One region of the Pseudoalteromonas sp. SG44-8 genome, then DNA from elsewhere that is predicted to be linked to it. Evidence: predicted binding sites of a transcription regulator. Region 1 holds the regulator's gene; each other region holds the start of a gene.
What was found. Region 1 encodes ArgR, which controls arginine synthesis, uptake and breakdown. Its sites were predicted from a motif close to ANTGAATANNTATTCANT; they were not measured.
Positions count from the first base shown of each region.

Region 2: the regulator ArgR is predicted to act here: its motif matches at 1,707-1,724, upstream of gltB (glutamate synthase large subunit).
Region 3: the regulator ArgR is predicted to act here: its motif matches at 2,175-2,192, upstream of argC (N-acetyl-gamma-glutamyl-phosphate reductase).

Region 1 is NZ_JACJEQ010000005.1:164,889-168,151, forward strand. It holds gene ispB (octaprenyl diphosphate synthase) at 1-605, shown strand, start outside; gene mdh (malate dehydrogenase) at 686-1,621, opposite strand; gene argR (transcriptional regulator ArgR) at 1,846-2,313, shown strand; gene H5163_RS06495 (Dyp-type peroxidase) at 2,333-3,232, opposite strand.
Region 2 is NZ_JACJEQ010000040.1:8,612-11,874, forward strand. It holds gene gltB (glutamate synthase large subunit) at 1-1,603, opposite strand, end outside; gene H5163_RS19505 (efflux RND transporter periplasmic adaptor subunit) at 2,395-3,263, shown strand, end outside.
Region 3 is NZ_JACJEQ010000016.1:37,741-41,003, forward strand. It holds gene H5163_RS13415 (ornithine carbamoyltransferase) at 1-254, opposite strand, end outside; gene argB (acetylglutamate kinase) at 262-1,023, opposite strand; gene argC (N-acetyl-gamma-glutamyl-phosphate reductase) at 1,030-2,034, opposite strand; gene argE (acetylornithine deacetylase) at 2,249-3,263, shown strand, end outside.

The sequences.
Region 1 (3,263 bases):
TGGTTGGTATTGGTAAAATGCAAGTTATGCAAATACTCGCTGATGCAACCAACGTGATTGCGGAAGGTGAAGTGCTGCAATTAATGAACTGTAACGACCCTGATACCACCGAAGATAGCTACATGCAGGTAATTTATTCTAAAACAGCTAAATTATTTGAAGCTGCAACAGGCCTTGCTGCGATTATTACCGAAAAAGACGACTCTACGCTGCAAGCGCTTAATCTTTATGGTATGCATTTAGGAACCGCTTTTCAATTGGTGGATGACGTACTTGATTACAATGCTGATGCTGAGCAGTTAGGTAAAAACATCGGTGATGATCTGGCCGAAGGCAAACCTACCCTGCCACTACTTTATGCTATGCGCCACGGTAATGCTGAGCAAGTACAGTTGATCCGTGATGCCATTGAGCACAGTAATGGTATGGACCACTTAGAAGCTATTCTAAGTGCCCTCAATGAAACCAAAGCACTTGAGTTTACGATGAATAAAGCCAACGAAGAAGCTGATAAAGCGATTGCGTGTTTATCTGTATTAGATGAATCACCGTATAAAGAAGCACTCGTTAGCTTGGCTCGTATTGCCGTTGATCGTAATCACTAATAAACACCTAATGTATAAAAATCCTTCGAGCATAAAAAAGCCTGCAAATGCAGGCTTTTTTGTATCAATCGACTTAGCAATTAAGCGTTGATGAAATCAACACCTTCTTGGATGTCTTTTTTCAGCGTATCAAGCATGTCGTTTTTAGCTTGCTCTTCAAATGCGCTTAGTTCACCGTAAGAAAGAATTTCTTCTACGCCGTTTTTACCTAAACGTACTGGGTGTGCAAAGTATGCAGCATCGCCATTTTCAACAGCAACGTAAGCGTAATCTACAACGTCTTCACCTTGTAAGCCTTTAACTAAAGACATACAAAAACGTGCAGCAGCAGCGCCCATTGATAATGTTGCAGAACCACCGCCCGCTTTTGCATTTACTACTTCAGTACCTGCATTTTGGATACGTGGAGTAAGTGCAGCAACTTCTTCATCAGTGAAAGTAACGCCTTCAACTTGAGATAGTAACGGAAGGATTGTTGTGCCTGAGTGACCACCAATTACTGGTACTTTCACAGTTGCAACGTCAACACCTTTAAGCTCAGCTACAAATGCTTCTGAACGGATCACATCAAGAGTGGTAATACCGAAAACACGTTTCGCGTCGTAAGTACCTGCTTTTTTGAATACTTCCGCAACAATTGGCACAGTGCCATTTACTGGGTTAGTGATAATACCCACTAATGCTTTTGGACAGTTAGCAACAATACCTTCTGCTAATGTTTTGATAATACCAGCATTAACATTAAATAAATCAGCGCGGTCCATACCAGGCTTACGTGGCATACCAGCAGGGATAAGAACGATATCACAACCAGTTAACGCTTGATCTAGTGCATCAACACCAAAGCCTGCAACTTTAACGTCAGTTGGGATATGAGAAAGATCAACAGCAACACCAGGAACAACTGGAGCAACATCATAAAGTGATAATTCAGAACCAGCTGGTAAGCCTGTTTTTAATAATAAAGACAACGCTTGGCCGATACCGCCAGCAGCACCTAATACAGCAACTTTCATTGGAATTCTCCGTAATTTGAGGTAGGAAATATTTGTGGCTCTAAAGATAATGAAATTAACGACTAAAGACAAATTTATCCTGCTTATTTCACATATAATTTAGACCATAGTTGTAAACTTGCTGGTTTACAGCACTAAAATCCATCGCAAAAGCAAACAACTACTGCATAAGTATGCAACATTGTGTACAATTAGCGCATCACTTATGAATAAGAACCTATAATATGCAACCACAAGATAAACAAGAAGCATTAGTAAAGGCCTTTAAGGCACTTTTAAAAGAAGAAAACTTTGGTTCACAAGGTGAGATTGTTGACGCCCTAAAAGAGCAAGGCTTTGATAATATTAGTCAAAGTAAGGTGTCGCGGATGTTAAGCAAGTTTGGCGCGGTACGCACTCGTAATGCCAAACAAGAAATGGTCTATTGTTTGCCTGCTGAAATGGGCGTACCTACAGCGAAAAGCCCATTACGTCAGTTAGTGATCGATATAATGCATAACGAAATGATGATCATTATTCGAACCAGCCCAGGAGCTGCACAATTAATTGCTCGACTATTAGATTCATTAGGTAAAGCAGATGGCGTACTAGGTACCATTGCTGGTGACGATACTATTTTTATCGCTCCAGCTAAAGTATCTGAAATTGATGTAACTCTTGAACGTGTGCGTATTTTATTTGATACGGTATAAATCTACCGATTCAAACTTTTTACAGCTGCTTTAAAAAGTTAATTGATGGGGCAAAAAACGCAGAACCCATATCGGCTTGAGTAAAATCAAGCCAATGATCGTAGCAATCGGCATCACCTAATCGACTTCGTAATACTTGCTCAAATGCATTTCCCTGTGCTGCATAACTAATCGCTAATATACCCTGTTCGTAAACGTCACCATAAGGCATGTTTTGATTTAATTGCAGTGGTTGCCCTTGCTCATCTTTTAACTCAGTGCGTACAGCATGACTATTCTCAGTCGCAGGCATAATCAAGGTATTATCTAAGCGAGTGCGTCCCATTATTTGCTCTTGCTCACTCAGAGGTAAATTTTGCCACACACTTAAGTCATGCTTATAGCGCTGTATATGTACGTAACTGCCTTGATCTTCAAAATGGTTGGGTTTATTGATTAACGCTGTGATGCGCTTTTGGCGACCATGAGGAGTGTCACCACCGAGTATAAAACCATTAAAATCGCGACCATCTAAAAATCGAAAGTTTCGCACTTGCTCAACCAATTCAACATCGGGGGCAAATAACTTAAGAATTTGCAAAGCAAATAAATGGTTTACATCTTCCCTATCGGAACGAATTTGGACAAATAAATCAAAAGGCTGAGCCCCCATAATATGATCATTATGAGTAATATTAGGAAAGCTCTGTAATTCACTAGGCAGAAATTCAGGCAGAATGTGCGGCCAGTACTGTGCCCCCACTGCAACTAGGCTGGAGAGCATCGATTCAGAAAACTGATCTGAAAACTCATCTTGGATAGCGCTAACGTATTTTAACTTTTTGCGTAATGACTCATCGTGGCCATCAAATACATTAAAAAACAAATGTAAACCGTGCAAGTTTGCCTCAGCACAAATTCCAGATTGCGCTTGCGCCATGGTATTTCCTTAACTCAAAATCTCATACACG
Region 2 (3,263 bases), on a different contig from region 1:
TACCGATACAGGTCGCCAGCGACATTACATGGTTTTCACGCAGTGGATCGATTGGCGGGTTAGTTACTTGCGCAAACTTTTGACGGAAGTAATCAAACAATGAACGGTTACCTTCAGAAAGCACTGCAAATGGCGTGTCATCCCCCATAGAACCGGTTGCTTCTTGACCAATTTCACCCATTACGCGAATAACGCTATCAAGTTCTTCATTGGTGTAACCAAACATTTTTTGATATTTCAGTAATGTTTCATCATCAAATGAACGGTTGCCCGCATCTTGCTCTGATAGCTGCTCAAACGGCGTTAAGCGCTTAACATTGGCCTCAAGCCATGCTTTATATGGGTGGCGAGATTTAAGGTCGCGATCAATTTCGTCTGAGTGCCAAATTTTACCTAACTGAGTATCAATAACTAACAGCTCACCAGGGCCAACGCGGCCTTTCTCAACCACTTCATCCGCAGTGTAATCCCAAATACCCACTTCAGAAGCTAGGGTAATAAAGCCATCCTGAGTGATCACATAACGTGCAGGACGCAGACCATTACGGTCCAAGTTACACGCAGCAAAACGCCCATCAGACATCACAATACCAGCTGGGCCATCCCATGGTTCCATGTGCATAGAGTTAAAGTCGTAAAATGCACGTAAGTCATCATCCATCGCACGGTTTTTCTGCCATGCAGGTGGTACTAGCATTCGCATAGCACGAAATAAATCCATGCCACCAGCTAAAAACAACTCAAGCATATTATCTAGGCTTGATGAATCTGAGCCGGTTTCATTGACAAATGGTGCTGCTGATTGCAAATCTGGAATAAGCGGCGATGCAAACTTATATGAACGAGCACGAGCCCACTGGCGGTTACCTTGTATGGTGTTGATTTCACCGTTATGCGCTAAATAGCGGAACGGCTGAGCCAAAGGCCAACGCGGTTGTGTATTAGTTGAAAAACGTTGGTGAAATACACAAATTGCGCTGGTCATGCGGATATCGGCTAAATCTAAATAGAAGTTAGGCAAATCCACCGGCATCATTAAGCCTTTGTAGATAGTTACTAACCCTGACAAGCTGGCAATGTAAAAGCCTTCATCTTCGCTTAAACGCTTTTCAGCACGACGGCGCGCAACGTATAAACGACGCTCTAAATCTTTTGGGCGCCAGCCTTCTGGTGCATTAACAAAAATCTGTTCAAATTTAGGTAACTGCTTTATTGCAATTGGCCCTAAACATGATTCATCTGTTGGCACAATTCGCCAACCTTGAATATTGAGGGTTTCTTTTTCGAGTTCTTCACTCAATATATCTTTTGCAGCTTGCGCAAGTACTGGATCTGAGTTTAGGAAAATCATGCCAACGGCATAATTTTTACCCAAGTGCCAATTTTTTTCAGCGGCAATAGCACGAAAAAAGCTATCTGGCTTTTGTAATAATAAGCCACAGCCATCGCCTGTTTTACCATCGGCAGAAATACCACCACGGTGTTCCATACGGTCTAAGCCAGTGATCGCTGTTCGAATTAAACGATGACTTGCCTGACCATTAACTTGGGCTATTAAGCCAAAGCCACAATTATCTTTTTCTAATTTTGAGTCGTATAACATAGACCCCTCCCCTTGCTACAACAGCTAGCTATGAATGACCTTCTCGACGGTTTGCTAGCAGACAGTCAAAACTATCGCCAATTGTACATTGAGTCAATAGCGCTTTGAATACATATTCACATTCTTGAATATTTCTCACCACAACACAATCTTTTTATTTCATGCCTATTTTTAACATTTAGCGATATTTTACCCGTTATTTTTTTATGACACTGGTGTCATATTTAACAAGTTGTAAAATAACCGCTCTACAAACCTGCAGTTTACGTTAACGTAAACCAGAGTAAAAATGAATAAATATTCACTGAGTTATGTAGCGAAAATAAATGCTTTCTTTTTTATTGAATCTCTTTGCTGTCGTTCAAGGTCGATACCACAGTGCACATTAGAGTAAATACTCTTTCCAGTGTCTTTTTATGGGTAAATTTAAAGCCACTAATTAATGCATAATTATCATCACAACAGTCACATTTTGCATAATTTACGCTAGTTAGTAAGTTTTTAGCTTGCTCACCCTGTTGACGCCTGCGGCAGCTTCTTAGCCGCCATAGTAAAGTGTCCGCAGCGGACACAATTTATGTCCGCGGACACCAAATAATTTAAAAATAAATAATTATTTCATTAAAATCATGACATTAAATAGTGGCATGATATTCGAATAAACATTAAAAGATAATTACAGGACACAACTTATGTTTATTCTCAGTTTATTTTTAGTTTCACCAATCACTGTCTTAGTAGTGAGCTTGATGATCACTTACTGCGAGAATAGACATAGCTAAGGATCACTCATGATAAAAGATACCAGCGGACAAGATGTAAGTATTACGCAAAGACGTAGTTACAAAAAACCATTAATAGTACTGGCGCTATCACTTGCTGTACTTGCTTTATGTGCACAAGCATTTATGGGTAACAATCAAGGCAGTATTTCTGTTGAGCGGGCTTCTTTACAGATTGCTACCGTTAATATTAGTCGTTTAGTACGTGATGTAGCCGCCAGCGGTAAAATTGTTGCTGCAAATGCTCCCAAGGTTTATAGCCCAGAACGTGGCTATGTGGATTTACAAGTTAAAGCCGGTGATAAAGTAAATAAAGATGACATTATTGCTTTAGTCGATAGCCCAGAACTCAATAATGAACTAAAACAGCAACAATCGGTGTTAGCCCGCCTTGATGGTGAATTACAACGTAAGCACTTAGAAGCACGCCGACAAAAGTTAAGCTTAACCAAAACGCTTGATCTCGCCCAAGTAGAGCTCAATGCAGCAGACAGGGAAAATCGCCGTGCTAAGCTTTCTATCGAAAAAAACTTGATCAGCCAAATTGATTTAGAAAAAGCAGTTGATGATCTTGCCCGTGCCAAGCTTTCTTACAAACACGCTCAACAAGAAGTTGAACTTGCTAAAGATACACTCGCATTTGAACTCAAAGCTGCAGAGCGCGATCTCGCTCGCCAACAACTGATCGTTGATGATTTAAATCGCCAAGTCAGAAACTTAACTATTAAAGCCAGCGTCACCGGCATTGTTGGTAACCTGCTTGTACAACAAAAAGAAGCCGTTACCCAAAGTCAGCCGTTAATGACGCTGGTTGATTTAAGTAATTTTGAAGCACAACTGCAAGTACCTGAAAGTTACGCCAACGAACTCGGTTTAGG
Region 3 (3,263 bases), on a different contig from region 1:
TTTACTGATTCACGTGCGCCCATGGCGCCATTTTGTGAATCAAGATACACCGCATGTCCACCTAACTTATTAATACCTATATCAAATGACAAACGCGTACGTAAGCTTGGTTTTTCAAATAAAGTAACCACCGATTTGCCAGCCAGTGCTTGACTAAAATCAGCGGGGTTTGCTTTAATTTTTTGCGCTAAGTTAAGTAATTTAAGTGCGCCTTGTTGGTCTAACTCTAGACCCGATAAAAAATGATTAAACATATAAAACCTATGGTGTAATTTTTGTTCCGACGTGCTCACCCGCGAGTAGAGCAATTAAGTTTTCTGGCTTTTGCCAGCTCGAAATGTAAACGCCACGTCGTAAGTGCTGGGCAGCAAGAAGGCTGGTCTTTACTTTGACCTCCATCCCACCCAAAATTACTCCTTCTGCAATTAAAGTATTGATCTGGTTTGTGTCAAGTTGATGTAACGGCTGTTTATTTGCATCAAGTACAGCTTCTACATCAGTCATAAAAATAATTTCCGCATTAAGCTCTTTAGCTATTGCCGCCGCCGCTTCATCAGCGTTTACGTTATACCAAAGGCCATCTTCACCAAAGCCGATAGAGCTGACCAGAGGTAAACGACCGAGTTTTAATAACTCCGGTATCACACTTTGCACACCGCCGTCACAATTACCAACTTGACCAAGTGCTTTGAGTTTTTGTGACGAAATAATGCCCGCTTCGTATAAACTAAGCCCGACGGGTTTATGACCTGCGATAATTGCTTGGCTCATTAATTGTTTATTAGCACACCCAGCAAGCGCGCCAACAATATAAGGCATTTGCTCTTTTGGACTGATGCGTAAACCTTGATGTTTCGCACTAGCAAAACCAGCCTCAGTCAACCAATTATCAACTAGTGAACCGCCACCATGAACGATGACAAATTGTGCTTGAGTTTGCGATGCAAGCGCCTCAAATAACGCTTTAGCCGCGTCTTCTGTATTGAGTACTGCACCACCGAGTTTAATGACCCATGTTTGCATTACTAACTACCCTTTTAAACCTGTACTATGGGCAATACCCATGGCTAAATTAATGCACTGCAATGCTTGCCCTGCAGCACCTTTTAATAAGTTATCAATAGCTGCCATCACAATTAGCTGCGTACCTTGCTGCTGCCATGCAATATCAACGTAAGGCTGCTTTGCAACTCCTTTAATTGATGGCATTTTATTACCAAGCAATCTGATCAGTGGCTCATCAGCAAGCACTTGATAAGCTTGTGTAACTTGCTCTGGTGTAACTCCAGGTTTCAATTGCACATAAATAGTTTCTAAAATACCGCGTGGAAAATTACCTAAATGCGGCGTAAATAACACCTTGTGACCTAAATGCTGCTCAATCTCAGGACTGTGTCTATGATTAAACAATCCATAAGGTGCTAACGACACTTCACAAAAATGCGTGGCTACACTAGCTTTACGCCCCGCACCGGTTACACCCGATACAGCATTAATAATAATGGTTTGATAGGCTAATAAGCCGGCTTGTTGCAAAGGTTTTAACGCATTCAGCGCTGCTGTTGGATAGCAACCAGCCACAGCGACTAACTGCGCTTTAGCGATTGCTTCACTATTCCATTCAGCCAATCCGTAAGCCGCTTCACTGAGTAATTCCGTATGTTGATGCTCAAAACCATAATAAGTTTGATAATCTTCATTACTGCTTAAACGGTAGCCACCCGATAAATCAAATACTTTTTTGCCCATGCTTAAAAAACGTGGCGCTAAGTCAACACTCACTTTATGATCAGTACACAAACATACAAAATCGGCCGACTTTTCAATATCGTTATAAGCGCTATCACTAAGAGGCAATAAAGGAGAATCAAGCAAACCTAAATGCTCAGGATACAAGTCACTTAATAATTTACCCTTATCTAAGCTTTGCTCAGATACATAGCAACCAGCTAAGGTTAATTGCGGGTGTTTTACTACCAAACTTGCTAATTCTGCGCCGCTATAGCCACTTGCGCCAATAATCACTACTTTCATTCGTTACTCTTTTTGGTTTTTTGTTACTACATATATATTCAAATCGGGTTTAACAGTGCATAAAACACTATTTTATGAATGAAATCTGGTTATCGTCGTTTTATATTCATTGCGTCGCTTTAATATATTTATGCTTAAAAAGTGAATTGATATTCATCATAAATACTTTTATATTGTTATGCAATTAGATTGAATACTTATTTTGGATTTTTTTATGTCATTACCGTCTTTTTTATCTATGTATCAGCAATTGATTGCTGCACCTTCAATTAGTGCCATGGATGAGTCATTGTCTATGAGCAATAAAGGGGTGATCGATTTATTAGCTACTTGGTGTACAAGTCTTGGATTTGAATGTGAAATTACTGAGTTGTCGGGCCCTAAAGGTCGTTTTAACTTACTCGCAAAACGTGGCCAGGGAGATGGTGGTTTAATGCTTGCCGGTCATACCGATACAGTCCCATTTGATGATAGTCGTTGGAACTATAATCCGTTTAAATTAAGTGAAGATAACAATAAATTATATGGTCTAGGCAGTATTGATATGAAAGGTTTTTTCGCTTTTGTATTACAGGCAATCAGTGAACTAGATAAGAATATTCAAACACAGCCAATTTTGATTCTAGCTACTGCCGACGAAGAAACCACCATGGCCGGTGCACAGCAAGTTTGTCAGCATAAAAACTTAAAGCCAGCTCGGTGTATTATTGGTGAACCTACTGATATGACACCTGTTTTCACACATAAAGGACATATGAGCAGCGCGATTCGCGTAGTCGGTCGTTCCGGACATAGCTCTGATCCTGAACGTGGTTTAAATGCCATTGAAGTGATGCATAAAGTTATTGCAAAACTGTTAACTTTAAAAGAGCAATTAAAGAATAAATATGCAGTTGAGCATTTTGTTATTCCTTACCCTACTTTAAATCTAGGACACATTCATGGTGGCGATAATGCAAATCGCATATGTGGCTGCTGTGAAATGCATATTGATATGCGCCCTTTACCGGGTCTAAGTGTGCAAGAACTGCAAATGATGCTGTTAAAAATAGCCACAGAGATCAATAACCAATATCCAGATTCAGTCAGTGTAATGGATATGCACGAGCCAATCCCCGCTTTTACTGGCAGTACTGATTCGGCATTAGTTAAACTGGCAGAAAAAATATCAGGAGAGCAAGCAGTTGCAGTGAACTACTGTACTGAAGCGCCATTTATTCAACAATTGG